DNA from 4 places in the Erwinia sp. 1181_3 genome. Region 1 is predicted to be linked to each of the others. Evidence: riboswitches for the same ligand, from Rfam matches in the RefSeq annotation. Region 1 holds a riboswitch; each other region holds the start of a gene.
What was found. Region 1 has a riboswitch for thiamine pyrophosphate ahead of FY046_RS05455 (TenA family protein). Riboswitches for the same ligand answer to the same signal wherever they lie in the genome.

Region 2: linked by a shared signal. The riboswitch ahead of thiC (phosphomethylpyrimidine synthase ThiC) and the one ahead of FY046_RS05455 (TenA family protein) in region 1 are both predicted to bind thiamine pyrophosphate.
Region 3: linked by a shared signal. The riboswitch ahead of FY046_RS22265 (FAD-dependent oxidoreductase) and the one ahead of FY046_RS05455 (TenA family protein) in region 1 are both predicted to bind thiamine pyrophosphate.
Region 4: linked by a shared signal. The riboswitch ahead of thiM (hydroxyethylthiazole kinase) and the one ahead of FY046_RS05455 (TenA family protein) in region 1 are both predicted to bind thiamine pyrophosphate.

What each region holds. Positions count from the first base shown of each region.
Region 1 covers NZ_VTDE01000002.1:236,093-243,517, reverse strand. Annotated here, with positions in the region: gene phnM (alpha-D-ribose 1-methylphosphonate 5-triphosphate diphosphatase) at 1-809, shown strand, start outside; gene phnN (ribose 1,5-bisphosphokinase) at 809-1,345, shown strand; TPP riboswitch at 1,781-1,894, shown strand; gene FY046_RS05455 (TenA family protein) at 1,929-2,567, shown strand; gene FY046_RS05450 (methyl-accepting chemotaxis protein) at 2,658-3,980, opposite strand; gene phnC (phosphonate ABC transporter ATP-binding protein) at 4,176-5,024, shown strand; gene phnD (phosphonate ABC transporter substrate-binding protein) at 5,082-6,005, shown strand; gene phnE (phosphonate ABC transporter, permease protein PhnE) at 6,069-6,938, shown strand; gene phnE (phosphonate ABC transporter, permease protein PhnE) at 6,935-7,425, shown strand, end outside.
Region 2 covers NZ_VTDE01000018.1:16,292-23,716, forward strand. Annotated here, with positions in the region: gene thiE (thiamine phosphate synthase) at 78-722, opposite strand; gene thiC (phosphomethylpyrimidine synthase ThiC) at 719-2,668, opposite strand; TPP riboswitch at 2,759-2,857, opposite strand; gene rsd (sigma D regulator) at 2,963-3,469, opposite strand; gene nudC (NAD(+) diphosphatase) at 3,545-4,318, shown strand; gene FY046_RS23180 (bactofilin family protein) at 4,701-5,438, shown strand; gene hemE (uroporphyrinogen decarboxylase) at 5,608-6,675, shown strand; gene nfi (deoxyribonuclease V) at 6,692-7,357, shown strand; gene FY046_RS23195 (YjaG family protein) at 7,420-7,425, shown strand, end outside.
Region 3 covers NZ_VTDE01000015.1:48,176-55,600, forward strand. Annotated here, with positions in the region: gene FY046_RS22235 (nitrate- and nitrite sensing domain-containing protein) at 1-796, opposite strand, end outside; gene FY046_RS22240 (VF530 family protein) at 891-1,163, opposite strand; gene zigA (zinc metallochaperone GTPase ZigA) at 1,264-2,484, opposite strand; gene FY046_RS22250 (ThiF family adenylyltransferase) at 2,621-3,586, opposite strand; gene FY046_RS22255 (thiazole synthase) at 3,590-4,360, opposite strand; gene thiS (sulfur carrier protein ThiS) at 4,364-4,561, opposite strand; gene FY046_RS22265 (FAD-dependent oxidoreductase) at 4,558-5,490, opposite strand; TPP riboswitch at 5,636-5,757, opposite strand; gene FY046_RS22270 (choline transporter) at 6,089-7,425, shown strand, end outside.
Region 4 covers NZ_VTDE01000001.1:668,088-675,512, reverse strand. Annotated here, with positions in the region: gene FY046_RS03090 (AzlC family ABC transporter permease) at 1-68, opposite strand, end outside; gene FY046_RS03085 (helix-turn-helix domain-containing protein) at 172-720, shown strand; gene FY046_RS03080 (hypothetical protein) at 998-1,780, shown strand; TPP riboswitch at 1,892-1,988, shown strand; gene thiM (hydroxyethylthiazole kinase) at 2,023-2,814, shown strand; gene thiD (bifunctional hydroxymethylpyrimidine kinase/phosphomethylpyrimidine kinase) at 2,811-3,611, shown strand; gene fbaB (class I fructose-bisphosphate aldolase) at 3,764-4,816, shown strand; gene FY046_RS03060 (GntR family transcriptional regulator) at 4,876-5,562, opposite strand; gene FY046_RS03055 (mannitol dehydrogenase family protein) at 5,655-7,118, opposite strand; gene FY046_RS03050 (MFS transporter) at 7,166-7,425, opposite strand, start outside.

The DNA.
Region 1 (7,425 bases):
ATCTGAACAAGATGATCGATGCGATTCGCCATGCGCAGAAGCACGGCCTGAACCGTGCCGAACATCGCCTGCACCTGCGCTGTGAACTGCCCCATGACTCAACGCTGCCGCTGTTTGAACAACTGATGTGTAACCCGGCACTGTCGCTGGTGTCACTGATGGATCACTCACCGGGGCAGCGCCAGTATGTGTCGCTGGCGGCGTGGCGCACCTATTTTGGCGGCAAATATCAGCTCAGCGATCGGCAGCTTGATGAGTACGAGGCCGATCAGCTAAGCCTGGCGGCCCGCTGGTCCACGCCGAACCGTGAGGCGATTTCTGCCTGGTGTCGTCAGTATCACATTCCGCTGGCCAGCCACGATGACGCCACCTATGAACACGTGGTTGAATCGAAAGGGGTAGGCAGCGTTATCGCTGAGTTCCCGACCACCGAAGAGGCCGCACGCGCCTCGCGTGAAATGGGCTTACAGATACTGATGGGGGCGCCGAATATTGTGCGTGGCGGCTCGCACTCCGGCAACGTGGCGGCCAGCGAGCTGGCACAGCTGGGGCTGCTGGATATTCTCTCGTCGGATTACTATCCCGCCAGCCTGCTGGATGCGGCATTCCGCCTTGCCGCCGATGAACGTCACAGCATGACGCTGCCTGCGGCCATTGCGTTAGTAACGCGTAACCCGGCCCGCTCCATCGGCCTTGACGATCGCGGTGTGATTGATGAAGGCAAACGGGCCGATCTGGTGCTGGTGCGTGCGCACCGCGATCAGGTCTATGTATCGTCGGTGTGGGCGCAGGGCAGGAAGGTGTTCTGATGGGGCGGCTGATCTGGCTGATGGGCGCTTCCGGCTCCGGCAAAGACAGCCTGCTACTGGCGCTGCGTGAATGCGCACCGGAGCGGATGATTGTGGCGCATCGCTATATCACCCGCAGCGCCAGCGCCGGGGGCGAAAACCATATCGCCCTCAGCGAGCATGAGTTCCGACGTCGGCGTGAATACGGTCTGTTTGCCCTCGACTGGCAGGCGCATCATTTTTACTACGGGCTGGGTATTGAGATCGATCAGTGGCTGGCAAGTGGGCTGGATGTGGTGGTGAACGGTTCACGGCTGCATCTGGCGGCTGCCCGTCAGCGTTACGGTGAGCGGCTGTTGCCGGTGTGTTTGCAGGTGTCGGCGGAGATCCTCGCCGGGCGACTGCGCCAGCGCGGTCGCGAGGATGAAGCCGCCATTGAACAGCGGTTGCAGCGTGCGGCAGAGCCGGTGGCGGCAGGGTGTATGACGTTAAGTAATGATGGGCCATTGAGTGAGACGTTACAGGGTTTTTCGGCGTTGTTAACGCCGCCCCGTTGACGGCGGGCGGGTCATGACCCGCCCCTACGCAACCCCCACTGACCTGCGCATTCTGTAGGGGTGAGGCATGCCTCGCCCGCGTCCCGTAATGCAACCCCCACTGACCTGCGCATTCTGTAGGGGTGAGGCATGCCTCGCCGCGTCCCGTAATGCAACACCCACTGAACTGCACATTCTGTAGGGGTGAGGCATGCCTCGCCCAATGTCCCGTAATGCAACCCCCACTGACCTGCGCTTCTGTAGGGGCGAGGCATGCCTCGCCCGCGTCCCGTAATGCAACCCCCACTGACCTGCGCTTCTGTAGGGGTGAGGCATGCCTCGCCCGCGTCCCGTAATGCAACACCCACTGAACTGCACATTCTGTAGGGGTGAGGCATGCCTCGCCCAATGTCCCGCGTCAGCAACATTGACGTTCCGGAAAATTCCTGACTTAATTCCTCCTCCAGGGGGAGCCAGGCAACTGGCTGAGAAATCGTAAAAGATTCAGCGCGATGACCCTTAACACCTGATCCGGATAATGCCGGCGAAGGGATGGGGCAACTTACCTCTCTTTTGCCGGTAGTCTGCTTATAAGGACTACCTGATGACCACTCGTTTTACCGACACACTCCGTACACTGAGCCAGCCCATCTGGACACAGGCCGTCACGCATCGTTTTGTTCGCGAGCTCTATGATGGCAGCGTGGATCGCCAGGTGATGAGCACTTACCTCACCCAGGATCACCGTTTTCTCGACAGCTTCCTCACCTTAGTCGGATCGGCCATTGCCAGTGCCGACAGCCCCGCAGCCCGCCTGCGCTTTGGTCGCTGCGCCGGGGTTGTCTCCGGTGAAGAGAACACCTATTTTCTGCGCGCATTTGAGGCGCTGGACGTCAGCGCCGCGCAGCGCGACGCCGAACCGGACACTTCTCCCACTGCGGGATTCAAGGCGATCATGCTGGAGGCCGCTGCCACGCGCTCCTATGCGGTGATCCTGACCGTACTCAATGTCGCCGAGTGGCTGTACCTCGACTGGGCGTCACAGGCCCCGCTGCCATTGCCTGCCAGTTTTGTTCACGCCGAGTGGATTATGTTGCACGATAACCCCGATTTCCGCGAATTTGTCGCCTTTTTACGTCAGGAGCTCGACCGTGTTGGCCCGGCACAGCAGGCGCAGTGTGAGGATTTCTTCCTGCGCGCCGTGACGCTGGAAAAGGCTTTCTTTGATGCGGCTTATCAATAAACAGATCTGATTATTCGCAGTGGCCGACCTTTTCGGGTCGGCCTTTTTGCCGGAGTGATAATGCCGTTGTGCAGGTTGATGAGACGACGCTTAATCGCTCTTTAACGCGGCGGTGACGTGGCCGATGGCGCGTAGCACATCGTCGGAACTGTCGCGTATATCAGCGATGACGCCGCCGGCTTCCTGCGCCAGCTCCACGCCGCGATCGGCACGTTGCAGGTTTGAGGTAATGCCTTTCTGCGCTTTGCTCGCCAGCAGGTGATTTTGCTGCACCATCTGTTCGATTTCGGTGGTGGCGCGGTTGATGTTTTGCGCCAGCGTGCGCACTTCGTTGGCCACCACCGCGAAGCTGCGACCCTGCGTGCCTGCGCGGGCGGCTTCCACCGCCGCATTGAGGGCCAGCAGGTTGGTCTGATCGGCAATACGACGAATACTGGTCACGATCTGGCCGATACTGTCTGAGGAATCCCCGAGCCCGGTGATATCGCCAGAGATCCCGTGCAGTTCACCTGCCAGTTCATTCATGGTCTGCACGCTGTTGGCAATCACACTGGCACCGCGTTTTGTGCTTTCGCTGGTTTGCAGCGCCGTTTGATAAGCCTGTTGGGCTGCATCACGCTCTAGCTGGTTTTTCTCAACCTGGGCGGTGACATCGGTGGCAAACTTCACCACTTTATACAGCTCGCCACTGTCGTCGAACACCGGGTTATAGGTCGCGCGCAGCCAGAGGGTAGAGCCTTGCTTGTTGACGCGCTGAAACTGGCCGGAAATAAACTCACCGCGGTTGAGCTTCTGCCAGAACAGTGTGTATTCCGGGCTGCTGCGTACCGCTGCGGAACAGAACTGGCTGTGATGTACACCGATAATTTCACTGGCGCGATATCCCATGGTTTTAAGAAAATTATCGTTAGCTTTCAGCACTTCACCCTTAAGGTTAAAGGCTATCACCGCCATTGAGCGCTCGATAGCCGTGGTCATTGCCCGCTGCTCCTGGGCATCCATAATGTGCGACGTGATGTCGGTGGCGAGCTTAATGATTTTGAACACGCGCCCGTTACGATCCCGCACCGGTACATAGTTGGCTTCGAGCCACACCGGACGGCCATTTTGCGCCACGCGCAGAAATTTATCGCTGAAACTTTCCCCGCGATTCAGCCGCATCCAGAAGTCCTGATACTGGCGCGACGCCAACAGGTCCGGCGTGCAAAACAGGCTGTGATGCTGCCCGACCACCTCATTCAGTTCGTAGCCCATTTTCTCAAGAAACAAGCTATTAGCCGTGATGATGGTGCCATCGGTCATGAATTCGATCATGGCGATAGAGTCTTTTAATGAGTCAAGCGTGGCAGAAGAGTGAGTGCGTTTCTGCCACGCAAGGCGTGACGTGATACCTGATGCAATAGTGGAAAACATGGTGGACCTTATTATTAGAGTTAGCTGTCCACAGGGTTATCGGCGGGAGGGGATAAACATTCAATCTTTGTTAATTTGCTCAGTGCCCTTTTCGGTCTGTCATGCTTCCATCACCCCTCTGTCATTAAACTTTCATCGCACAGGTGGTTAATAGGGCGCACAGCGGATAACGCGCAACCTGATAATGGACAACACATGGCACAGGCATTGTTAAAAATTGCCCCCCAGCAGCAGGCGATCCCCCACGCGGAGCATCGTGCAAAAGTGCTGGCAGTGAATGGACTCGGAAAATCATACGGCACACAGACGCGCGTCTTGCAGGACATTAACTTTGACCTGCACGCCGGTGAACTGGTGGCGGTGATTGGTCGCAGCGGCGCAGGAAAATCAACGCTGCTGCATGTGCTGAATGGCACCCTCCCGGCCAGCGAAGGCGCCATCCTTCACTTCAATGATCATGGCAAACAACAGAACATTGTTGAGCTGAATACCCGGCAGATGCGCCAGTGGCGCAGCGAGTGCGGCATGATCTTCCAGGATTTCTGCCTGGTACCGCGGCTGGATGTGCTGACCAATGTCCTGCTGGGCCGTCTGAGCCAGACCTCGACGCTGAAATCCTTCTTTAAAATCTTCCCCGATGCCGATCGTGCCCGCGCCATCGGCCTGCTGGAGTGGCTGAACATGCTGCCTCAGGCCTTGCAGCGGGCAGAAAATCTCTCCGGTGGACAGATGCAGCGTGTGGCGATCTGCCGCGCGCTGATGCAGAACCCGAAGATTTTGCTGGCCGATGAGCCGGTTGCCTCGCTCGACCCAAAAAACACCCGGCGCATTATGGATGTGCTGCGTCAGGTGAGTGAAAACGGCATCAGCGTGATGGTGAACCTGCACTCGGTGGAGCTGGTGAAAGAATATTGTACGCGTGCCATTGGCGTTGCTAAGGGCCGCATTGTGTTTGACGGCCATCCGTCAGAACTGACCGATGATCTTTTGCATGTGTTGTATGGCGACGAAAACTCTGAACTTAACGATGCCCATCACGGCTGACGGTCACACCGCAGGCATGACGGGTAATAACACTTTTATGGGACACGGAACTCAGCAATGAAAAAAATGATTCTCGCAGCAGTAATCGGTAGTGTGATGGCAGCTAACGTCTCTGCCGCTGACGCACCGAAAGAACTGAATTTAGGTATCCTCGGCGGCCAGAATGCCACGCAGCAGATTGGTGATAACCAGTGCGTGAAAGATTTCTTCGATAAAGAGCTGAACGTTGATACCAAACTGCGTAATTCGTCTGACTATTCTGGTGTGATCCAGGGCCTGATCGGCGGCAAAGTGGATATGGTGCTGAGCATGTCACCGTCATCGTATGCCTCGGTCTACATCAATGACCCGAAAGCTGTCGATGTGGTTGGCATTGTGGTGGATGACGCCGATAAATCACGCGGCTATCACTCTGTTGTCGTTGTGAAAGCGGACAGTCCGTACAAAACACTGGCCGACCTGAAAGGCAAATCATTTGGTATGGCCGACCCGGATTCCACTTCCGGCTTCCTGATCCCGAACGAAAGCTTCAAGAAAGAGTTTGGCGGTTCGGTGGATGACAAATACAAAGGCCACTTCTCCAGCGTGACCTTCTCCGGCGGCCACGAGCAGGATGTACTGGGCGTGCTGAACGGTCAGTTCGAAGGCGCAGTGACCTGGGCCTCGATGATCGGCGATTACAACACCGGTTACACCAGCGGTGCATTCACCCGAATGATCCGTGCCGGTAACCCGGACCTGATGAAGAAAATTCGTATCATCTGGCAGTCACCGCTGATCCCGAACGGTCCGGTGCTGGTGAGCAACAAGCTGCCTGCTGATTTTAAAGCGAAGCTGGTCACGGCTATCAAAAAGCTGGATACCGAACATCACAGCTGCTTCGTCAAAGCCGTGGGTGGCGCCCAGCATATCGGCCCGGCTACCGTGGCTGATTATCAGGCGATCATCGATATGAAACGTGCGCTGACCAAAGCCCGTTAATCACCCGTTCTCTTCTCCGCTGATAAGGGTCGACTGCCGTCGACCCTTCACTCAGGTATCCGCATGACACATCCCGATTTTGAACGCTATTACCAGCAGATCCGCGGTAAGCAGAAGCGCGACACGCTGCTGTGGTCCCTGACGCTGCTGGTGCTGTACCTCGCCTCCGGCCAGATGGCGGAATTTAATCTGCACACCATCTGGGTGTCGTTGCCGCACTTTTTCGATTACCTCGCGGAAACCGTGCCCACGCTGAGCGCCTCACGCTTGTTTGCCGACAGCCATACGGAAGGCTCAATGGCTTACTGGGGCTATCGTCTGCCTATTCAGCTGCCGCTGATTTGGGAAACACTGCAACTGGCGCTGGCCGCGACCCTGGCATCGGTGATGGTGGCGGGCGTATTGGCCTTTTTCGCTGCCAGCAACACCCAAACACCGCGCAGCGTGAGTTTCGCCATTCGTACCTGTGTGGCTTTCCTGCGTACCATGCCGGAACTGGCGTGGGCAGTGATGTTTGTTATGGCGTTTGGTATTGGCGTGATCCCGGGCTTTCTGGCACTGGCGCTGCACACCATTGGCAGCCTGACCAAACTGTTCTATGAAGCGATTGAAAGTGCGTCAGATAAACCGGTGCGCGGCCTGGCATCCTGCGGGGCATCGTCGTTGCAGCGTATGCGTTTCGCGCTCTGGCCGCAGGTCAAACCGGTGTTTCTCTCGTATGGTTTTATGCGTTTTGAGGTCAATTTCCGTCAGTCCACGATCCTCGGACTGGTGGGGGCGGGGGGCATCGGCCAGGAGCTGATGACCAACATCAAACTGGACCGTTATGACCAGGTCAGTATGACGCTGATTCTGATTATTGTGGTGGTCTCGCTGCTGGATATGGTGTCCGGACGGGTGCGTCAGCGTGTTGTGGAAGGAAACCGCTCATGATGGGATTAATCGGCAGTGACAAGCTGGAAGGCATGAAGCAGCAGCATCAGGCGCTGTTTGCCATTCAGCGCAGCTACCTGAGGCGCATCGGGCTGATTGCGGCAGCCATCCTGCTTTACTACGTGTTTTTCTTCACCCTGTTTGGCATCAGCTGGCAGCAGCTCACTATTGGCTTAGGCCAGCTGGCGCACTATTTTATGCGCATGTTTGTCTGGCATGACGTGGCGAACTGGCCGTTTGCCTACTATTTCAGCCAGATCTTTATCACGCTGGCGATTGTCTTCGCCGGTACGATCACCGCCACACTGCTGGCCTTACCGCTGTCATTTCTTGCAGCACGCAACGTGATGGCCACGCCTGTGCTGCGTCCGGTGGCGCTGGTGGTTCGTCGCCTGCTGGATATCCTGCGCGGAATTGATATGGCAATCTGGGGGCTGATTTTCGTGCGTGCTGTCGGCATGGGGCCGCTGGCCGGGGTGCTGGCGAT
Region 2 (7,425 bases), on a different contig from region 1:
TTATTGCGAAACGCGCCCTGAGCCTCGAACGTGCCGAGCACCTGCCCGAACGCTTTTTACCGATATTTATAATGATGTCAGGAATGTGGGGTGTTCTGTGGCTCGACCAGGTCCAGTAGCTGATGCGTCGCCGCACGCCAGTCGCTGGCTTGTGTAATCGCGCTCACCACAGCAACACTGCCCACCCCGGTGGCCAGCACCTGGGGAATACGTTCCAGACTGATCCCACCGATAGCCACGGTAGAGATCCCCTTCAGTCGCTTTATGTGGCGCGTTAATTCTTCCAGTCCCTGCGGATCAGAGGGCATGGCTTTTGTCTGGGTTGGAAATACGTGGCCCAGGGCAATATAGGAAGGTTTTTCGGCCAGCGCGCGATCCAGTTCGGCATCGTCATGGGTTGAAAGACCGAGGCGCAGTCCGGCAGCATGAATGGCATCCAGATCGGCAACATCCAGATCTTCCTGACCCAGATGGATGCCGTAAGCCTGATGTTTTATCGCTAAACGCCAGTAGTCATTAATAAACAGGCGGGCTTGATAGCGTTTACCCAAGGCAATGGCATCAACGATCTGCTGTTCAACTTCATGCTCTGCACAGTCTTTAATGCGCAGTTGCAGTGTACGTACGCCCGCATCAAGCAGGCGTTCAATCCACTCCACCGTATCGACCACCGGATAAAGACCCAATCTGGCTTTGGTTGGGGGAAAAGCTCCACGACTCATATTTGTTCCTCTGATTTCAGGGTGTCGGCGCGATGATACAGTTCACTGCCACGGTGACGAAACTCGTCAGACATCTGTGCCATACCTATTTCGATCGGCCGTGCTTCGGCCTCCTGACGTGCGGCGTATTCACGCACTTCCTGGGTGATCTTCATTGAACAGAATTTGGGTCCACACATTGAGCAGAAGTGTGCCACTTTGCCGGATTCCTGCGGCAGGGTTTCATCGTGATATGCACGGGCAGTGTGCGGATCGAGGGCGAGATTAAACTGATCTTCCCAGCGGAATTCGAAACGCGCTTTCGACATTGCGTTATCACGAATCTGTGCTCCGGGATGGCCTTTCGCCAGGTCGGCTGCATGGGCTGCGATTTTATAGGTAATCAATCCCTGTTTGACATCCTCTTTGTTCGGCAGGCCGAGGTGTTCTTTGGGTGTCACGTAACATAACATCGCGCAGCCAAACCAGCCGATCATGGCGGCGCCAATACCGGAAGTGAAGTGGTCATAACCCGGAGCAATATCTGTCGTCAGGGGCCCCAGCGTATAAAACGGGGCTTCGTGACAGTGCTCAAGCTGTTCCGTCATATTGACGCGAATCATCTGCATGGGCACATGCCCAGGGCCTTCAATCATCACCTGGACGTCATATTCCCAGGCAATTTTGGTCAGTTCGCCCAACGTGCGTAATTCTGCGAACTGTGCTTCATCGTTGGCATCCTGAATGGAACCCGGGCGCAGGCCATCGCCCAGCGACAGCGAAACATCGTAGGCGGCGCAGATTTCACAGATGTCGCGGAAATGCTGATAGAGGAAACTCTCTTTATGGTGAGACAGGCACCATTTCGCCATAATTGAGCCGCCGCGCGAAACGATACCGGTCAGGCGTTTGGCGGTCATCGGTACATAGCGCAGCAGCACACCCGCATGAATAGTAAAGTAATCAACGCCCTGTTCAGCTTGTTCCAGCAGTGTGTCGCGGAAAATTTCCCAGTTGAGGTCCTCTGCCACACCGTTCACTTTTTCCAGCGCCTGATAGATGGGCACCGTGCCAATCGGCACCGGGCTGTTACGCAGGATCCACTCGCGGGTTTCGTGAATATAACGCCCGGTGGAAAGGTCCATCACCGTATCTGCCCCCCAGCGGGCTGACCACACCAGTTTTTCCACCTCTTCTTCGATGGAAGAGCTGACCGCGGAATTGCCGATATTGGCGTTAATTTTCACCAGAAAGTTGCGACCGATAATCATCGGCTCCGATTCCGGGTGATTAATATTGGCCGGGATAATCGCGCGTCCTGCAGCAACCTCCTGGCGAACGAACTCAGCAGTGATATTTTCAGGCAACTGTGCACCAAAGCTGTGACCAGGATGCTGTTGCAGCAGCACCTCGCCGCGAATGCGTTCTCGTCCCATATTTTCACGGAGAGCGATAAATTCCATTTCCGGGGTGATCATGCCCAGCCGGGCATAGTGCATCTGAGTGACACAGCGGCCTTCCAGCGCCCGGCGCGGACGTGGCAAATTATCAAAACGCAGATGATCCAGCCCTTCATCTTCGAGGCGTTGCTGGGTGTAGGTAGAGCTGAGTTCAGCGATCTGTTCGGTATCACCCCGTTTGATGATCCAGGTGCTGCGCAGCGGATTTAGCCCTTTGTGAACATCAATCGCCGCCGCCGGATCGCCGTAGGGACCCGCTGTATCGTAGACCGGTATCGGTTCATTCGCTTCCAGCAGCGGTTCGTCTTTGCTACCGCCCACGGTGGTCGGGCTCAGTTGAATTTCGCGCATCGGCACACGGATATCCGGCTGCGAGCCGGTCAGGTAAATGCGTTTTGAATTGGGGAAGGCAGTGCCCTGCAGGGAGTCGATAAACTGCTGTGCTTCTGCACGCTGTTCCCGGCGGCTGGTTTTTTTCTCAATGAAAGGTTTTTCAACGGTAGACATAGCAAGTTCCTGATAATAATGCGGAAGTTTGCTTGCCTGGAGGCGGGAGTAATGAGAACGATGTGACAAAATACGGTATCACACCGTAATAGCTGATTTACTCTTGTTCCCTTCGCAGGTACTAACCTGATCAGGTTCCGCGGATCCCGAATTAACGGTCTCAGCCCTGGGGCACTCCGACAAGATATCGACTGGTTTTTCAGTCAACGTAAGGGTGAGGCATGCCTCGCCCTTACCCCTCAAGCATAAAGGGGCTTTTTGGAAACTACAAGAAGTTCACATTCTGATAACGAATCAGGCAGGGCGAGCAAGCGAGCACGAGTTGGCAGCGCTTTGATTATCATCATTTTTTTCTAAAGCCAGCTTGATGAATTTATCCTCCAACGTAAATCGAGCCTCCAGCGCTTCACCGACTACCGATAATGCCCGCTGAAATTCAACGCAGTTATCATCATCGATGGCTGTTTCCAGATGCGAATCATAAATCTCCATTATCTGATCGGTATTGGCTTTTAAAGAGGGGTAGATTAACGACGCTTTCGCCAGTTGCTCGGTCCCTTCCAGTTCCTTGATAAAACGTTCGTAGACGGTGAAATGACCGGTGGAAAGGTAGTCCACCAGATGCTGGCAGAATGTATCCAGCGCGTTTTCATCGAGCGTCGTCAGCGTTTCCTTGTTAGGCTTAATGCCAGCCATTTGGTAATAGGTAACCAGCAACTGCTTGCGGGAGCGCAGGCAGAAGTCTACCAGCTCACTGCATCCGCCGACGCGCGCGGTGAGGACTTCTAACTGGTTAAGCATGTTCAACTCCGTGAATGTTATATTTTAACGTCTGACCTCAATCCAGTCTTTAAGCTGAGGATGATGAGCAAAATGATGGAACAGGAAATTTTAAGCGTAGACGCTGGCTGGTGGGTTGTCAGCCAGGAACATAAAATTTGGTTACCAAAAGGTGAGCTGCCGCATGGTGATGCGGGCTCATTGGGCCTGACAGGGCGATCAGGGGCGCCGATTGGAGAGTGGCAGGGCGAGAAAGTGTGGCTGATCCGCGGTACGTATCCTCAGGATATGGGATCGCTACGCCAGTTGCTCGATCAAGATACGGGCCTGTTCCAACTTGCCGGACGCGGTATTCAGTTATCAGAATTCTATCGTTCACACCGTTGGTGTGGCTACTGTGGCCATGAAATGCACCCCAGCAAAACCGAATGGGCGTGTCTCTGCGGGCATTGCCGGCAGCGTTACTATCCGCAAATTGCACCTTGCATTATCGTGGCGATCCGCCGGGGCGAAGAGATTTTGCTGGCGCAGCATACGCGGCATCGTAACGGGATTTTCACGGTACTGGCTGGCTTTGTCGAGGTGGGCGAAACCCTTGAGCAAACGGTAGCACGTGAAGTGATGGAAGAAAGCAGCATCCGTGTGAAGAATCTGCGCTATGTCTCTTCTCAACCCTGGCCTTTCCCCCAGTCACTGATGATGGCGTTTATGGCCGACTATGCTGGCGGTGATATCAATATTGATCCAAAAGAACTGCTGTCTGCGGGGTGGTATCGTTACGATGCGTTGCCGCAGTTACCTCCAGCAGGAACGGTGGCTCGCAGGCTGATTGAAGACACTGTCGCAATATGTCGCGCAGAAGCCGAATAATACTGTTTTTAATGTTTTTTTCTGATAAAGGTTTTTTAGCGATATATTCTCCTGGTTCATTTTTTGAGTCAGGAGAGTTATTGCTTTATTTAAATAATATAAACAAACACGACTTTATATTTGCAGTGAATTCAAATATCATTCCATGCCATAAACTGCGCCGCTTATCATAATAAAGAGTGGTTTCATTAAAAATGCTTAAAAAGTGATATTCCACCCGTTAATTTTACTGGTGTTTTCTTCTATTCACATTTATTTAATTCGGTGCTGCTTTCCAGAAATGACTTTCTGGTTAACGATGACGCGATCACGTCCTCAGCTTAATAATGACGTCAGCGGCTGAGTCTTGTGCATGAGGTTCCGTACGTTGTGAGTGAATACAATGTCTGAGACGAAAAAACAATGTTATCTGTGGGGAATCTGGTCTTGCTGGAGCATAAGTATACTTGCCTTTGCGCTATCAATAAGAACGACCTTATTAATTTCTCTGGGTGTTATGGTGTGCCTGATTATGCTGCTAGCTATCCCCTTTCTATACAATAAAAGGACGATTAAAAACGTGTTTAATTTCAATCGCAAGGCAGAGCCTCAGTCAAATGAGAATTTATCTTCACAGGTCAAGCTGGAACAAAATGTATCCCCCCTTGCTCCTTCGTATGATGACAGTAATACGAAAGAAACAGTGATCTCTATTGGTACTGTATTACGGGGCGAAATGACCAACGAAAACAATATTTCAATCAATGGTGTTGTTGAAGGGGACCTGACCAGCCAGAAAATGACGCAGATTGGTAAGGAAGGTCAGGTTGTCGGAACAGTAAAGTCCGTTAAGCTGGTGGTCAATGGTCTGCTGAAAGGAAGCTGTTATGCCAGGACGGTTGTTATTATGTCGCGTGGCAGGATTGAAGGTGAAGTGTTCGCCACCGAGTTCTCCATTGAGAAAGGTGGGGTATTTATAGGAAATTCTCATCAGATTGAAGAGCCACAGTTGCCGGTGGAGAAGAAAGAAAAAAAACGGATGGTCACTATGGGCGACAGTTCACCTTCTCTTATCGCTGTTGAAAACACGCAGGGAAAAATCGATAGTTCACCAGGAAGAAATGTGGCGGCTGGCAATTAAAAGTAAGGGAAAGCTGTTGTTATTTCGCTAAATTTCATCTTTACCCTGTCGTTGTTCACGATGCATTCAGGGGCGGGTGTGCCTGGTTAGCTCAATTTTTCGAGTGGTCGATCATCGTCAATTCCAATAAATGTTACACTAGCAGCCTGTATGGTGAGAGAGTCTCGTGATGAGTGAACTGAAGAACGATCGATATCTGCGCGCATTGCTGCGCCAGCCAGTGGATGTTACCCCGGTATGGATGATGCGTCAGGCCGGACGTTATCTGCCGGAGTACAAAGCAACTCGCGCTGTAGCCGGTGACTTTATGTCGCTGTGTAAAAACGCGGAACTGGCCTGTGAAGTTACGCTGCAACCTCTGCGGCGTTATGCGCTGGATGCGGCGATCCTGTTCTCCGATATCCTGACCATTCCCGATGCGATGGGACTGGGACTGTATTTTGAAGCAGGTGAAGGCCCACGTTTTTCCTCTCCTGTCACCTGCCGCGCTGACGTTGAAAAATTGCCTGTTCCTGACCCGGAGCAGGAGCTGGGTTATGTGATGAATGCGGTACGTACCATCCGCAAAAACCTCAACGGCGACGTGCCGCTGATCGGGTTTTCTGGCAGCCCGTGGACGCTGGCAACCTATATGGTGGAAGGCGGCAGCAGCAAAGCGTTTACCAAACTGAAAAAGATGATGTACGCCGAGCCGAAAACGCTGCATCTGATGCTGGATAAGCTGGCCGACAGTGTCACGCTGTATCTCAATGCTCAGATCCGCGCAGGTGCCCAGTCAGTGATGATTTTTGACACCTGGGGCGGCGTATTGACCGGACGCGACTACCTGGAGTTTTCGCTCCACTACATGCACAAAATCGTTGATGGTTTGCTGCATGAAAATGAGGGGCGCCGTGTACCCGTTACCTTGTTTACTAAAGGTGGCGGGCAATGGCTGGAAGCGATGGCCGCAACAGGTTGTGATGCGCTGGGCCTTGACTGGACAACGGATATTGCCGACGCACGTCGCCGTGTGGGCCATAAGGTCGCGTTGCAGGGCAATATGGACCCATCGATGTTGTATGCCGCTCCTGAGCGTATTGAGCAGGAAGTGGCGGGCATTCTTGAGGGCTTTGGTCAGGGCGAAGGGCATGTGTTCAACCTTGGCCACGGTATTCATCAGGATGTACCACCAGAAAACGCCGGTGTGTTCGTCGAGGCAGTGCACAAGCTCTCACGTCCTTACCACCAGGAGTAATCAGTTAGGGGAAAATATGGATATTGCAGCATTACGTGACGAGCAGCGTCAGCGTGCAGCGGACGTGAGATGTCAGGATGACTTTGATGTAATGCCTCCCCGCCTGATTGGTGGCGCAGATGTGGGGTTTGAACAGAGTGGTGCGGTGACACGCGCCGCCCTGGTGATTCTGGAATATCCCTCACTTCAGGTTATTGAGCATCAGGTGGCGCGTGTTGCTACGACGATGCCCTATATTCCCGGTTTCCTGTCATTTCGTGAAACACCTGCTCTGCAAGCGGCGTGGAAACAACTGTCCAATCATCCCGACCTGTTATTCGTTGATGGACACGGAGTGGCTCATCCTCGTCGTCTTGGTGTGGCCAGCCACTTTGGCCTGCTGGTCGACGTCCCTACGATTGGCGTGGCGAAAAAACGCCTGTGTGGAAAATTTGAACCTCCGGCAGCAGAACCGGGCAGTTGCCAGCCTCTGATGGACCACGATGAGTTGCTGGGCTTTGTGCTGCGCAGCAAGGCTCGCTGTAATCCTCTGTTTATCTCTCCCGGACACCGCGTAAGCCATGCAACTGCACTTGACTGGGTGCAGCGTTGTTTGCAGGGCTATCGTCTGCCTGAGCCTACGCGCTGGGCGGATGCTGTTGCCTCGCGCCGCACGGCTTTTACCGCGCTGTCCCGGGGTTAACCGTGCTGCCCTGTGGCTTTTCAGGTACACTGCGGCAAGTGCATTAATTCTGAGATCCCGATATGTTA
Region 3 (7,425 bases), on a different contig from region 1:
TACGACGGGTCATCAGCTGATACCAGCGCAGGGCCATCTCTGTCCCTCCGGCTTCCGGCGTTGTGCGTGTGCAGGCAATGCGCCGCAGCCGTTCGACATCACTGTCGCAGGTGGCAATGCTGCGCCAGCGTTGCAGGTTTTCCTCATCGGCAAACTGGCTGAAGCTGGAAAAACAGCGCTCCTGTGCACCGATCAGCGCCACCATCCTCTCGCTCTGCTCCTGGCTGAATTCACCCGCGGCGTAACCGGCAGATCCGGTGGCTCTTTCTTGCCCTGCCAGCTCTTTCCCCTGAATAAAGCTGAACATAGCAATCAGGGCGCGGGATACTTCAGGGTCAGAAGCGGTATCGATCATTTCAAAAGCGAGGTTCAGCAACTGCCGGATAATGTGATTGAACTGTGCCATGGCCTGGGCGTGGCTAAGCGTGAACTGGCGGATGGCATCCCGCAGCGCGGGCAGCTCGCTCAGCGCGTAGATCGCAGAGGCAATCCTGCTGAATACCCGGCTGCTGCCCTGTGATGCGTTCTCCGGAGAGGGAATGGCGGGCAGTTTTGCCATCATACTGGCGATGATCTGGCTGACCTGGCGTGCACGCTGGGGGAGTTCGTCGCCAAACATCCGTCCCTTAGAACAGAGCCAGATATTGCTGGCACCGCGTTCGCGCTGCAGTTCATGGATAAGCTGGCTGATGATGGCTGTCAGATGGCCGGTATGGAGCAAATTACGCAGATTAGCAATTTCACACTGTCGCGATGCTGTCAGGTACATAAGCGGTGAAGGTGTGGTGGCACGCATTAGACGCTCTCCAGCGATGAAATTGGATAAGCGTATTAAGCATAATGTGTGCCACTTATAAAATGTGTTGCACCATCAGCGCGCGATCAGGCGACTATTTCTTCCCCTGCCAGTTGCCCCAGGGGCCGTCTGCCGGGGCTTCTTCCACCTCATCCAGTGAAGCAATGTACAACTCTTCGACTTCTTTACGCGCCCATGGAGTGCGGCGCAGGAATTTCAGGCTGGATTTAATGCTCGGATCGCTTTTGAAACAGTTGATATTGACGCGCTTCGCCAGCGCCTCCCAGCCATAACGCGCTTGCAGCGCAGTTAACAGGGCTTCCAGCGTCAGGCCATGCAAAGGATCTTTTGGGGTATGAGAGGTCATTGTGGTGTCCGGCGAGTCTGAAGAAATTGCGCACACGATACTGAGCGCCAACGCCAGATGCAATAATTAACCGGGTACCTGCCGTCCCTGGCAGGGGTGATCAGTTAAACCAGGCGGGAACCGGGTCGTGCAATCTGGCCCAGCTCTGCGGGCCAGCCGCCATCTCACTCTCCGTCAGCAGTGCGTTATCCAACTGCTGACGCAGCCTGGCTTCATCCATCTCTATGCCGATAAATACCAGTTCCTGTCGGGCATCCCCGATGCCTTCCTGCCAGTGGTGCATAATGTCCAGCAGGGACTCCTCATCCTGTGGCCAGCGTTCGCGTGGCACGCTGACCCACCAGCTACCCGCCATCCCCTGACGTGCCACGCCCCCAGCCTGCGACCAGTTGCCGGCATAACCAGGCCGTGATGCCAGCCAGAAATAGCCTTTCGAACGCACGACGCCTGGCAGTGTTGCGGAAAATAATGCCCAGAAACGCTCGGGGTGAAACGGGCGACGGGCGCGCCAGACAAAGTTGCTGATACCGTACTCTTCGGTTTCCGGGGCATGGGTGCCGCGTAACTCCTGCATCCAGCCCGGAGCCTGTGCCGCCTCGTCAAAGTCAAACAGACCGGTACTCAGTACCCGGTCCAGCGGAACTTCACCAAAACGGGCACATTCAATGCGTGCGCGGGGGTTGAGGCTGCGCAGGATGGCAAATAACCGTGTGCGCTGATTGGGGTTGATGAGATCGATTTTGTTCAGTATCAGTACGTCGCAGAATTCAATCTGCTCAATCAGCAGATCGACGACCGAGCGTTCATCGCCCTCACCCAGCGACTCACCGCGTGAACGGATGCTGTCACGGGATTCATAGTCGTGCAGGAAATTGTAGCCATCGACAACGGTCACCATGGTATCCAGGCGTGCCACGGCGGACAGGCTCTCCCCGGTTTCATCTTCGAACGTAAAGGTTTCCGCGACTGGCAGGGGTTCTGAAATGCCGGTCGATTCGATCACCAGCTGATCGAAGCGCCCTTCGCGTGCCAGGCGGTTTACTTCAAGCAGCAGATCTTCGCGCAATGTGCAGCAGATGCAACCGTTGCTCATCTCCACCAGCTTCTCGTCGGTGCGCGACAGCTCTGCACCCCCGTCGCGCACCAGTGACGCATCAATATTCACTTCCGACATATCGTTGACGATCACCGCCACGCGGCGCCCTTCACGGTTGTTCAGGATATGGTTAAGCAGTGTCGTTTTCCCGGCCCCGAGAAAACCCGACAAAACGGTTACGGGCAGGCGGGTATCGTTACCGGGTAAAGCGTATTTTTCTTGCATCATGACATCCTCTCAGGCGTTGACAGCGTGTTTGCGCCGGGCAGTACCGGGCCATCCGCATAAACATTATTGTTATGTTATAACATAACAATTGAAGCTGTCATCCCTTACCTTCCACAGGGTGTCTTTTATTTTTCTATCGGTCTGCCGCCATAATCGCCAGCTGAGTGATGCCCCGGAGTTGCAGGTCCTTCGCCGCTTTTGCCGCGCGGATCCCGCTGGCGCACACCAGAACGATGCGGCAATCCGCAGGGGGCTGCCAGTGATTGAGTTCCTCAGGCAGCACCCGGTGAACGTGACTCGCCACGCTGTCGGGGGCTTCCTCGCGGCTGCGCAGTTCAACAATACAGTCTTCACTGTTCAGCAGGTGGCGATCGATAAACGGCACGACAGGTTGGTCAGGCTCACCGGCACCGTCAAAACGGAACGGGCGGAAATGCCAGGTGGTGAAATCGCAATTGATCAGACAGCCCAGCGGTGAAGGCGTCAGCCCGAGCAGAATACTGAGGGTCATCTGCGCCTGCATGGCACCCAGCGTGGCCACCGCCGGGCCCATGACACCTGCCGTGTTACAGTTCGCCGCGTTGCCCGGCAGTTGCGGGAACAGGGCACGATAACTCGGGGCAGTGCCACAGAAGCCCCCAACATAGCCCTGACGACCGAGTACCGAGGCGCTGACCAGCGGAATATGACGCGGTTGACAGGCATCGGAAAGCAGATAGGTGACGGCAAAATTATCGGCGGCATCGATCGCCAGATCGATACCGTCCAGCGCGTCGGCCATCATGCTGGCACTCAGTGCCTGCGGCCGTGCATCGACTACGCAGTCCGGGTTACGTGCATTGAGTGCACGCTGCGCGCAGTCGACTTTACGCTTCCCGCAGTCCTGCATACTGTACAGCGTCTGGCGGTGCAGGTTGTGCTCCTCTACCCGGTCCCCGTCATACACCCTGATGTAGCCCACCCCGGCCCCGGCCAGCAGTGGCAGCAGTGTGGCACCCAGCCCGCCAGCACCGATCACCAGCACGCGGGCTTGCAGCAGGGCCTGTTGCCCTGCCTCGCCGATCTCAGGCAGCATGGTTTGTCGTTGATATCGGTCCATCCGTTATGGCTCCCGTGAGAGAAATTGCGCCATACCAAAAATCGGCGTGGAGGCGCTGGCCATATCACGGCGCTCTACCAGGCCGGCATGACAGGCATCGTGACCGGCGTGGATAGCGGCAGAAAACGCCCCGGCCATGCGTACCGGATCCTGTGCTTTGGCCACGGCCGTATTCAGCAGGATACCGTCAAAGCCCATTTCCATTGCCTGTGCAGCCTGGCTGGGTGCGCCGATCCCGGCATCGATAATCAGTGGAATGCCTTTAAACCAGGCACGCATTGAACGCAGCCCCTCAATGTTGCGTAACCCCTGGCCGGAGCCAATCGGCGCGCCCCACGGCATCAGCAGCTCACAGCCCGCTTCAATCAGCTTTTCGCCGAGGATCAGATCTTCCGTGGTATAGGGAAACACCTGGAATCCCTCAGCGCACAGGATGCGGGCGGCTTCCACCAGGGCAAAGGGGTCGGGTTGCAGCGTATCAGCGTGACCAATCACCTCCAGTTTTATCCAGCGGGTATTAAAGACTTCGCGCGCCATATGCGCCGTGGTCACCGCCTCTTTTACACTATGACATCCTGCGGTATTGGGCAGCACCCGCTTGTTCAGCCCGGTTAGCAGGTCGCGAAATGCCGCACCCTGCCGCCCTTCACGGCGCAGACTGACGGTAATGATTTCGCTGCCGGAGGCCTCAATCGCCTGTTGCAGGATCGCCGGAGAGGGATACCCGGCAGTGCCGAGCAAAAAACGTGACTGCGGAATAAAATCGTAAAACATGTTTTACCCTCCCTGCATCGGTGATAACACTTCAAGCTCACAGCCTGCGGTCAGTGGCTGTGTTTCATAGCGCGAGCGTGGGACGAACTCGCCGTTAAGGGCGCTGGCCACGCAGCCCGCATCCATCTGCTGTTCACGCAAAAGTTCCGCCAGCGTGCGGGCGGTGGTGTCGATCGGGAGGCCGTTAAGCTGGATTTTCATATCAGGTTTTCCTGCTGCAGTTGCAGCATCAGTTTTTCCGCCATGACTGGCGCGAGAAGAAAGCCGTGGCGATACATGCCGTTCAGGGACCAGACGCCGTTCTGGTAGCGAATGGCGGGGATATTATTGTGATAAGCGGGGCGCAACCCGGTGCCGCTTTCCAGTATCCGCGCTTCAGCCAGCGCAGGGTGGATAGCCCAGGCGGCGCTGAGCAGTTCCATCATGGCGCGTGCGCTGATCGGGCTGTTATCGTCGCTTTCCACCATCGTTGCACCCAGCATAAAGCGCCCTCCGGCACGCGGCACCAGATAGCAGGGAAAACGGGGATGCAGCAGGCGGATGGGGCGTGAGAACTGCACCTCTTCACTGTGCAGGATCAGCATCTCCCCGCGTACGGCGCGTAGCTCAGGCAGATCAGGGGCTGCATGAATCCCCCGGCAGTCAATGACTGTCCCGCCGGGATTGCCCGTATGAAAAGGAATACCCCTGCGTTGCAGGGTCGCCCGTAGCTGGTGCAGCGCACTGCGTGGATCAAGGTGTGCTTCCCCGGCAAAGAACAGCCCACGGGCAAAACGCCCTTCCAGCGCGGGTTCCAGCGATGCCGGCTCTACCCACTGATGCGCCCGCGTCATGCGGGCAAAACGGCTGAGTTCGGGGGTATCACGTGCGGGTGCCACCACCAGAGTGCCTTGATGTTCCACTCCCTGAATGCGGGCCGACCACCAGGGCGCGGAACGCTGACCCAGTGCGATCACCTCTTCGGGGGCACTTTCACCTTCGCACCAGGGGGCGAGCATACCGCCCGCCCAGTGCGATGCGGCACAGTGCTGCTCTGCGGTGATCACTTCAACGGATTCACCCCGTTCAGCAAGTAACGTGGCAACACAAAGCCCGGCGACGCCATCACCGATCACCGACCAGCGGCTCATGATGTGCGGTTTCCGGTACAAATAAAGGGGGGAATAAATGGTTTCACGTTAGCCTCTCAATCGATGCGGAGACCCGTGATACAGAGTAAGGAAAAGACGGGGACGATCAGAAGCCAGCCCACGTGGCAGGTACCCTGGCTGATACGCCATCGGGTACGCGTCTTCCTACGCCAGTATCAACTGGGTCAGGTTCTAAGGGTCGCTAAGCCGCGAAAAATCGCTCATTAGCCTCTCAGTCTCTCTGGCGAGACTCCCCTGACAGGGACTAGTTGTATTTTACCGGGTGACAATCGTCAAGTGACATGAGGTTTTCGTACGGAAAAAATGGGACAGAATGAGACGATGAAGTTTTTTTTAATTGAATGCTCAATCAATAAAACCTATCATTCCTGTTCTTGTTTACACAAAATTTACTTTCAGGGGGCGACGTAGATCAAAAACACTAACGATTAATCAATATATTACACCTGATAATCACCCTGATGGTTCTCCCAGTGTAATTAGCGGATATACGGCGGATGTTACCCAGTATGCGCTAATGCGCGCTTCGCAGAGCGGACTTCAGGTTATTTTCTTGAGCATTTTTTGCGGAGACATTATGCCGACGACTGAAATACCAGGAAAACCTCAAAAAGATCGTATTAATCCCGTGGTTTTCTATACCTCAGCAGCGCTTATCCTGCTGTTCTCCTTTACCACTATCCTGTTCACTGATTTTTCCGACCGCTGGATTAATCGCACCCTCGACTGGGTATCCAACACCTTCGGCTGGTACTACCTGCTGGCGGCCACGCTGTACATCGTGTTCGTGATTTTCATGGCCTGCTCACGCTTTGGCTCCATCAAGCTCGGTCCTGAACAGTCGAAACCTGAATTCAGCCTGATGAGCTGGGCGGCCATGCTGTTCGCTGCGGGTATCGGTATCGACCTGATGTTCTTCTCGGTGGCGGAACCGGTCACCCAGTATATGATGCCACCGGAAGGCCAGGGCCAGACGATGGAAGCGGCGCGTCAGGCGATGGTCTGGACGTTGTTCCACTACGGTCTGACTGGCTGGTCCATGTATGCCCTGATGGGCATCGCCCTCGGCTACTTCAGCTACCGTTATGGCCTGCCGCTCACTATCCGTTCGGCGCTCTACCCTATTTTTGGTAAGCGCATTAACGGGCCCATTGGTCATACCGTGGATATCGCTGCCGTGCTGGGGACCATCTTTGGTATTGCCACCACGCTCGGTATTGGCGTGGTACAGCTTAACTACGGGCTGAAGGTGCTGTTTGACGTACCGGAAGGGCTGACAGCGCAGGCCGGGCTGATTGTCCTGTCGGTGATCATGGCCACCATCTCTGTGACCTCCGGGGTGAATAAAGGCATTCGCTTCCTGTCAGAACTCAACGTGTTGCTGGCCTTTGGTCTGATCCTGTTCGTGCTGTTTGTTGGCGATACCAGCTTCCTGCTGAACGCGCTGGTGCTCAACGTCGGGGATTATATCAACCGCTTTATGGGCATGACGCTGAACAGTTTCGCCTTTGACCGTCCGACCGAGTGGATGAACAACTGGACGCTGTTCTTCTGGGCCTGGTGGGTTGCCTGGTCGCCGTTTGTCGGTCTGTTCCTCGCACGTATCTCCCGTGGACGTACCATTCGTCAGTTTGTGGTGGGAACGCTGACCATTCCGTTTATCTTCACCCTGCTGTGGTTGTCGATCTTCGGTAACAGCGCACTGTATGAGATCATTCACGGCAATATGGCTTTCGCTGAGGAGACCATGGCGCATCCGGAGCGGGGTTTCTACAGTCTGCTGGCGCAGTATCCTGGCTTTACCTTCAGTGCCTCGGTGGCCACCATTACCGGACTGCTGTTCTATGTTACCTCCGCTGACTCCGGCTCCCTGGTGCTGGGTAACTTTACCTCGCGTCTGGCCGACATCAATAA
Region 4 (7,425 bases), on a different contig from region 1:
GCCAGGCAGATCAGATAAATCGCTTTACGCGTGTCCGGGCTGAGTGATGAAAAATGCCGACTGAACATAATTTGTTTTCCATAACGAACGAAGTTGTCATTATAATGAACGCAGGTGCTTCTAAGATCAACACGAACGTTTCGTTCATTTTGGCGAACGATAAGGCGAAAGATGACACAGCCCATAGCGGTAATTGCGGAAAGTTTGATTCGGGAACGCACACAGGCCGGGCTTTCACTCGCCGAAGTGGCCCGAAGGGCGGGAATTGCAAAGTCGACGCTGTCGCAGCTGGAGGCGGGCAACGGTAACCCCAGCCTGGAGACGCTGTGGGCGCTGTGTGTGGCACTGAATATTCCCTTTGCCAAACTGCTGGAACCTGAAGGCAACAAAACCCAGATCATCCGGCGTGGCGAAGGGGCGAAAGTGGTGGCCGGAGAAGCGAACTATCAGGCCATTTTGCTGGCCAGCTGCCCACCGGGTGCGCGGCGCGATATCTATCTGTTAATGACCCAGCCGGGTGCTGACCGTCTGTCACAGCCGCATCCTGTTGGATCGGTTGAGCACATTATCGTCACCCAGGGGCGGGCGCTGGTCGGGCTTAAGGATGCCCCGGAAGAGCTAGCGCCAGGCGATTACATCTGCTATCCCGCCGATCGTGAGCATATCTTTAAAGCGCTGGAACCCGACACCCTGGCACTGCTGGTGGCAGAGCAGGGATAAAGGGAGGATGGGGACGGAAAACCGTCCCGTAATCGGGTTTTTATACCGTGTCGCTGAATAGCGGTTGACGGGGAGTTATGATTCTATCGAACCGATTTTTTGTTGAGACTATTCTTATCGTTAGCTAGAATGCGGCCTGAAAAAGTGAAGGTGTATTATCATTTCTACATAAAATGTGTATTTGCTTTTAATAAAGCAATCTGGGATTTAAATCAAAATCGGTCAGGCTGACGTTCAGAATGTTCTGGCCGAAATAAATTATAAAATGGAGTTAAGAATGAAAGGCATCAGTAAACTGGTCTGGGCAGGTCTCGCGCTGAATATCTGCTATCTCGGCGCGGTAGGGTATCTCACTACCCAGGTGGGAGATGATGAGTTAACTATTTTTGCACGCAATGTGATTGCTTTTTTACAGTACTTCTCCATCCCATTTTTAGTTTCTATTTTATTGCAGATCATCAGTTTGCCCCTGTTATTCAAAAGCCCAAAGTGGGGACTGGCGCTGGCTATCATTGGCTCGCTTATTATCCTGCCATTAAGTATGGTTTTCCTCGCCGGTTATATGTTTAGCTATGAAAAGCATTGCAACAAGGGCCTGGAAGTATTTTCACCCAATGAAAAAAACACACCTTCACGGGCTTTGATTTTTAAAACATCGATGTTCTATGTGCAGGGCGGGATTTCCCTTGCTATCGGATTGTTTATTCTGGCCGATGGTGTGAGCGTTGGCGGATTATTAGTCTGTACCGGGATCATTTTTATCTCAAATGCGATGCGTTTAAAGCAACGCGTGATGATTGGGGTGTCAGGCGATAAATTGATCCTGACCCCGGCGCTGTATGCTGAAACCTGTCTGATCCCGCTAACCGATGTCACGTTAATCAAAGAAAATAAAAATGTCTTCAAACTGCATATCCACTCTGCTGGTGTTGACAGGAAATGTAGCTTTAGTAAAAAAATGATCGCCGGAGAGAATGCTCAGGCAGACCTTGCGGAGATTTTGTCAACATTGCCGAAAGCGGACAGCGAGGCTGTGGCGGTGAGTGACAAGCCTGAATAACCTCCAGCCCGGGCGGCGGGAGACGTAAAAGCTTGTTTCTCTACCATCTAACTGGCATGATTCTGAAGGGTGATTATCGCAATGGTAATTACAACGCATTGATTTTACTATTTAAATGACTCGGGGTGCCCTTCTTCGTGAAGGCTGAGAAATACCCGTACCACCTGATCTGGATAATGCCAGCGTAGGGAAGTCAGATGCCCGACCGGCATCGCCTTCTTGATCGCCGGTTGGGAGCATATATGATCCAACCTGAACGCCTGAGCCACGCCGATGTGGCCCATTCCCTGACGCTGTTTCAACAGCAATCTCCCCTGATTCACTGTATGACCAATGATGTGGTGCAAACCTTTACCGCCAACGTGCTGCTGGCGCTGAGGGCTTCCCCGGCGATGGTGATCGATCAGGACGAAGCCGCGCAGTTCAGCGCCATTGCTGATGCCCTGCTGGTAAACGTTGGTACGCTGACCCATTCCCGCAGTGAAGCGATGCGGGCAGCGATCCATGCGGCCAGCGCTGCCGGACGACACTGGACATTAGATCCGGTGGCGGTAGGGGCGCTGGATTTCCGTACCACTTTCTGTCACCAACTCCTGTTACTCAAGCCCGCTGCGATCCGCGGCAATGCTTCGGAAATTATGGCACTGGCAAAACAGGCGGTCAGCGGACGGGGCGTAGACACTCAGCATGCGTCAACGGCGGCATTACAGGCAGCCGTTGCGTTGGCGACGGAAACGGGGGCGGTGGTGGCGGTTACCGGAGAAGTGGATTTTGTCACCGACGGTGTGCGCACCCTCAGCGTCAGCGGCGGTTCCCCACTGATGACGCGCGTGGTCGGCACCGGCTGTGCGTTGTCCGCCGTGGTCGCCGGATTTACCGCGCTGCCCGGCGATCGTCTGGTGCATGTCGCCAGCGCCTGCCACGTGGTGGCGTTGGCGGGAGAGCGAGCAGCGGCAGCGGCGCAGGGGCCGGGCAGCTTTATCCCCGCGTTCCTCGATGCACTGTATCAACTGAACCCGGAGGCACTGGTATGAAACGGATTAACGCCATGACCATTGCCGGAACTGACCCGAGCGGTGGCGCCGGGATCCAGGCCGATCTGAAAGCTTTCTCTGCACTGGGCGCCTATGGCACCAGCGTGATCACCGCGCTGGTGGCGCAGAACACCACGGGCGTGCAGTCGGTCTATCGCATTGACCCGGCATTCGTGGGCGCGCAGCTGGATTCGGTCCTGTCGGATGTGCGTATCGACACGATAAAAATCGGTATGCTGGCAGAAAGCGCCATCGTTGAGGTGGTTGCCGAACGGCTGAAAGAGACCCCGGTGCCCTGGGTGGTACTGGATACGGTGATGCTGGCAAAAAGCGGCGATCCGCTGCTCTCTGCTGAGGCGGTTGCCACCTTACGCGAGCGTCTGTTACCGCAGGTCTCCCTGATTACGCCCAATCTGCCAGAAGCCGCCGCGCTGCTGGCCTGCGATCCGGCACGCGATGAGGCCGAGATGCGTGAACAGGGCAGGGCGCTGCTGGCGCTGGGCTGTCAGGCGGTACTGATGAAGGGCGGCCATCTTAGCGAATCGGAAAGCCCGGACTGGCTGTTTACCCACCAACTTGAACAGCGGTTTACCGCGCCTCGCATTATGACGCGCAATACGCACGGTACGGGCTGTTCGCTGTCGGCGGCGCTGGCGGCACTCCGTCCGCGACACGATGATTGGGTTGCCACCGTACAAGCGGCTAAATACTGGTTGCAGGGGGCGCTTGAGCAGGCAGACTCGCTGGAGGTCGGCCACGGGCATGGCCCGGTGCATCATTTTCATCAGTGGTGGTGACCACGATGGTCCGCGTTTTTTTGTGCGGATCGTTCTGAAAAATGGAGTCAGCAATTTGCCTTAATAACAGTTTTGGGTCCACCCTGTTGGGGTCAGGAAAACTGACCCGCGGGCCATCAAAATGGCCCTCACACATTTTAACAGGAGTTATCATGACGGACATCGTACAGTTATTGGGCAAAGAAGCGGATTCTCTTTTGCAACATCGCTGCATGACTATTCCAGCGGACAACCTCTATCTTCCAGGGGCGGATTATGTGGATCGGGTGATGGTCGATAACAATCGTCCCCCGGCAGTTTTACGCAATATGCAAACACTGTACAACACCGGACGTTTAGCCGGGACAGGTTACCTCTCTATCCTCCCCGTAGACCAGGGCGTCGAGCATTCGGCGGGCGCCTCTTTTGCTGCGAACCCGCTCTACTTCGATCCGAAAAATATTGTGGAGCTGGCGATTGAAGCGGGCTGTAACTGTGTGGCTTCCACGTATGGCGTACTGGCTTCTGTCTCACGGCGTTACGCACACCGCATCCCGTTTATGGTTAAGCTCAACCATAACGAGACGCTGAGCTATCCCACCCAGTATGACCAGACGCTGTATGCCAGCGTTGAGCAGGCGTTTAACCTCGGTGCTGTCGCCGTCGGGGCCACCATCTATTTCGGTTCAGAGCAGTCACGGCGTCAGATTGAAGAGATCTCTGCAGCCTTTGAACGCGCCCATGAACTGGGGATGGTCACCGTACTGTGGGCGTATCTGCGCAATAATGATTTCAAAAAAGACGGGGTGGATTACCATGCCAGCGCTGATTTGACAGGCCAGGCAAACCATCTGGCGGCCACCATTGGCGCGGATATTGTGAAACAGAAAATGGCGGAGAATAACGGCGGTTATAAAGCAGTGAAATTCGGCCATACCGATGAGCGCGTCTACAGCACACTGACTACAGATAACCCTATCGACCTGGTACGTTATCAACTGGCGAACTGCTATATGGGGCGCGCCGGGATGATCAACTCCGGCGGTGCGGCAGCAGGGGATACGGATATTGCTGAATCCGTACGTACGGCGGTGATCAATAAACGTGCAGGCGGCATGGGGCTGATTTTAGGGCGCAAGGCCTTTAAGAAATCGATGAAGGACGGCGTGGCGCTGATTAATTCAGTGCAGGATGTCTACCTCGCGAAAAACGTCACCATCGCCTGATTTATCGTAGGGGTCAGGCATGCCTGACCCTGTATCAACCGTGCCTTGTCCCGCCGGTTTCAGAATGGCTCAAACCACTCGCTGTTCTGCTCGGCAATCGGGGTAATAGAGAAAATCATCTCCTGCAAATGGCGGCGCAGCGCCTGTTCAGCGGCATCGGCATCTTTCGCACACAAGGCCAGGTAAATCTGGTGGTGCTGCTCGATCAGGCTCTCTGGCGGTGACACTTTACTTAACGTCAGAAAACGCACGCGGTCCATGGTGGCTTTAATATTTTCCACCGTCTCCCACGCCAGTTCACAGGCAATACTTTGCGCGATCAATCGGTGAAACTCATCGTCCAGCAAGAGAAACGATTGGCTGTCGTGGCGATCGGCGGCCAGCTTTTGTAATTGCAGATTATGCTCCAGCGCCGCCAGCCCGACAGGTGTGGCTTCTGCAGCTGCACGGCGTACCACTGCAACTTCAACAGCTTCACGTATAAAGCGACCATCGGCAACGCGCTGTGCGGAGATTTTACGCACGAAGGTGCCGCGCTGCGGAAGGACCTGCACCAGGCCCGCTTCTGCCAGTTTGATAAAGGCTTCACGAACCGGCTGACGCGATACGTTAAAGCGCGTGGACACCTCTTTTTCCGACAGCAGTGAGCCGGGATGGATCGCACAGGTGACGATATCCTGACGCAGGAATCGATAAATCTGCTGGTTGACCGGCTCACTGGCGGTGATGGTATAAACTGTCGACATTCGGCAACGTCCCTTTAGCGGCGGGTCAACAGCCTGCCCGCCTATGGCGTGAAAGCCTTCAGTCTAATCAGGCAGGCGCATCAGCGCCAGAGTTAAACGCGGGCAACCAGTTGATGCACCGTTTGTTTCGCTCCCTGGCTCAACAGCAGACGGTAAAAATGGTTAACCTGGTGGACAAACTGCGGGTTACCGGACAAATCCTCACCAAAGACATGTTTCAGACCCAGCAAGGCGGCCACGCGGGGTTCTCCTTCGGCACTTTCCGCGACCCTTTTTGCCAGCTCGGCACTAAGGGGATCGTTGATCACCATCGGCTGACCCTGCTCATCGTAACCGCTGACATAGCGGATCCATCCTGCCACGCCAAGTGCCAGTAAATCGAAATTGCTGTCATGCGCGAGGTGCCAGCGGATGCTGTCCAGCCAGCGCTGGGGCAGTTTCTGGCTGCCATCATTGGCGATCTGCGCGGTGCGGTGCCTGATAGCACGGTTGCTGTAACGTGCAATCAGCGAGTCGGCGTAGGCCGTCAGATCAACGTCCGTTGTGCGTAGCGTCGGAGCCTGCTGTTCGAGCATCAGCTGGCGCGCCGCCTGTTTGAAATGAACATCTGTCATACAGTCGCTGATGTGCTGATACCCGGCGAGGTTACCCAGGTAGGCAAGGAACGAGTGGCTGCCATTCAGCATACGCAGCTTCATCTCTTCAAAGGGCAGCACGTCAGCCACCAGTTCCGCTCCGGCCAGTTCCCACGCCGGGCGGCCGCTGACAAAGTTATCTTCGATAACCCACTGGAAGAACGGCTCACAGGCCACCGCCACCGGATCCTCACAGCCCAGTTTTTCACGCAAGGCGCGGTGGGTTTCATCGGTCATCGCCGGAACAATACGGTCTACCATGGTGGAAGGGAAGGTCAGCGTTTTTGCGATCCAGTCGGCCAGTTCCGGCGCCTGCTGGCGTGCCAGCGCGGTGATTACGTTGCGGGTGACATGGCCGTTTTCCGGCATATTATCGCAGGACATCACGCTGAAAGGTGCCAGCCCTCGTTCACGACGTCGACGAATGGCCGCGAGAATAATGCCCGGCAGCGACTGTGGCACATCGGGATGTTCGAGATCATGACGGATCGCCGGATGGTCAAGATTTAACTCACCACTGGCGGGATAGTGGCAGTAGCCTTTTTCCGTGACCGTCATGGAGACAATCGCGACGTCGGGCTGGCTCAGCGCGTCCAGCACCGCCTCAATACCGTCGGACTGGCCGTGCAGGGCGGCAGTCACCACGCCTACTACGCGCAGATTGAGCTGGTCATCGGCCATTTCGGCCACGGTGTAGCAGAGTTGCTGCTGGCGCAGGGCGGTAATCAGTTCGCCGCTGTTAAGATTGATTTCGCAATATCCCCAGTCGCTGCCCTGTTCAGCGGCGAGCCGATCGCTACAGACGGCCTGGTGAGCACGATGGAAAGCACCAAAGCCAATATGGACCATGCGGGTCCGTAGCGCGTGACGGTCGTACTGGGGGCGTTCTACATCGGGCGGGAGGGTATCAAGAGACAACATAACGCATCCTTACAGATAAACGGGTGGTGCAAGCCCACCCGCGCTAATCAAATGGACACCGGAGTATCCAGTTTCTTCGGTGGTTTAATCACAAACAGCACCAGGAACGCGCCCAGCGCGGCCACCACGCCCGCCAGCACAAAGGCGCTGTCGAACTTGCCGGTATGCTGCACGATATAGCCGGTGACAATCGGCCCGACAATCCCGGAAAGGCTGCCGATCAGGTGAATAAATCCGCTGATACTGCCGACGCGGCTTTTATGCACCACATCCTGAATAATCGCCCAGTAAATTGCCCCGGTGATGT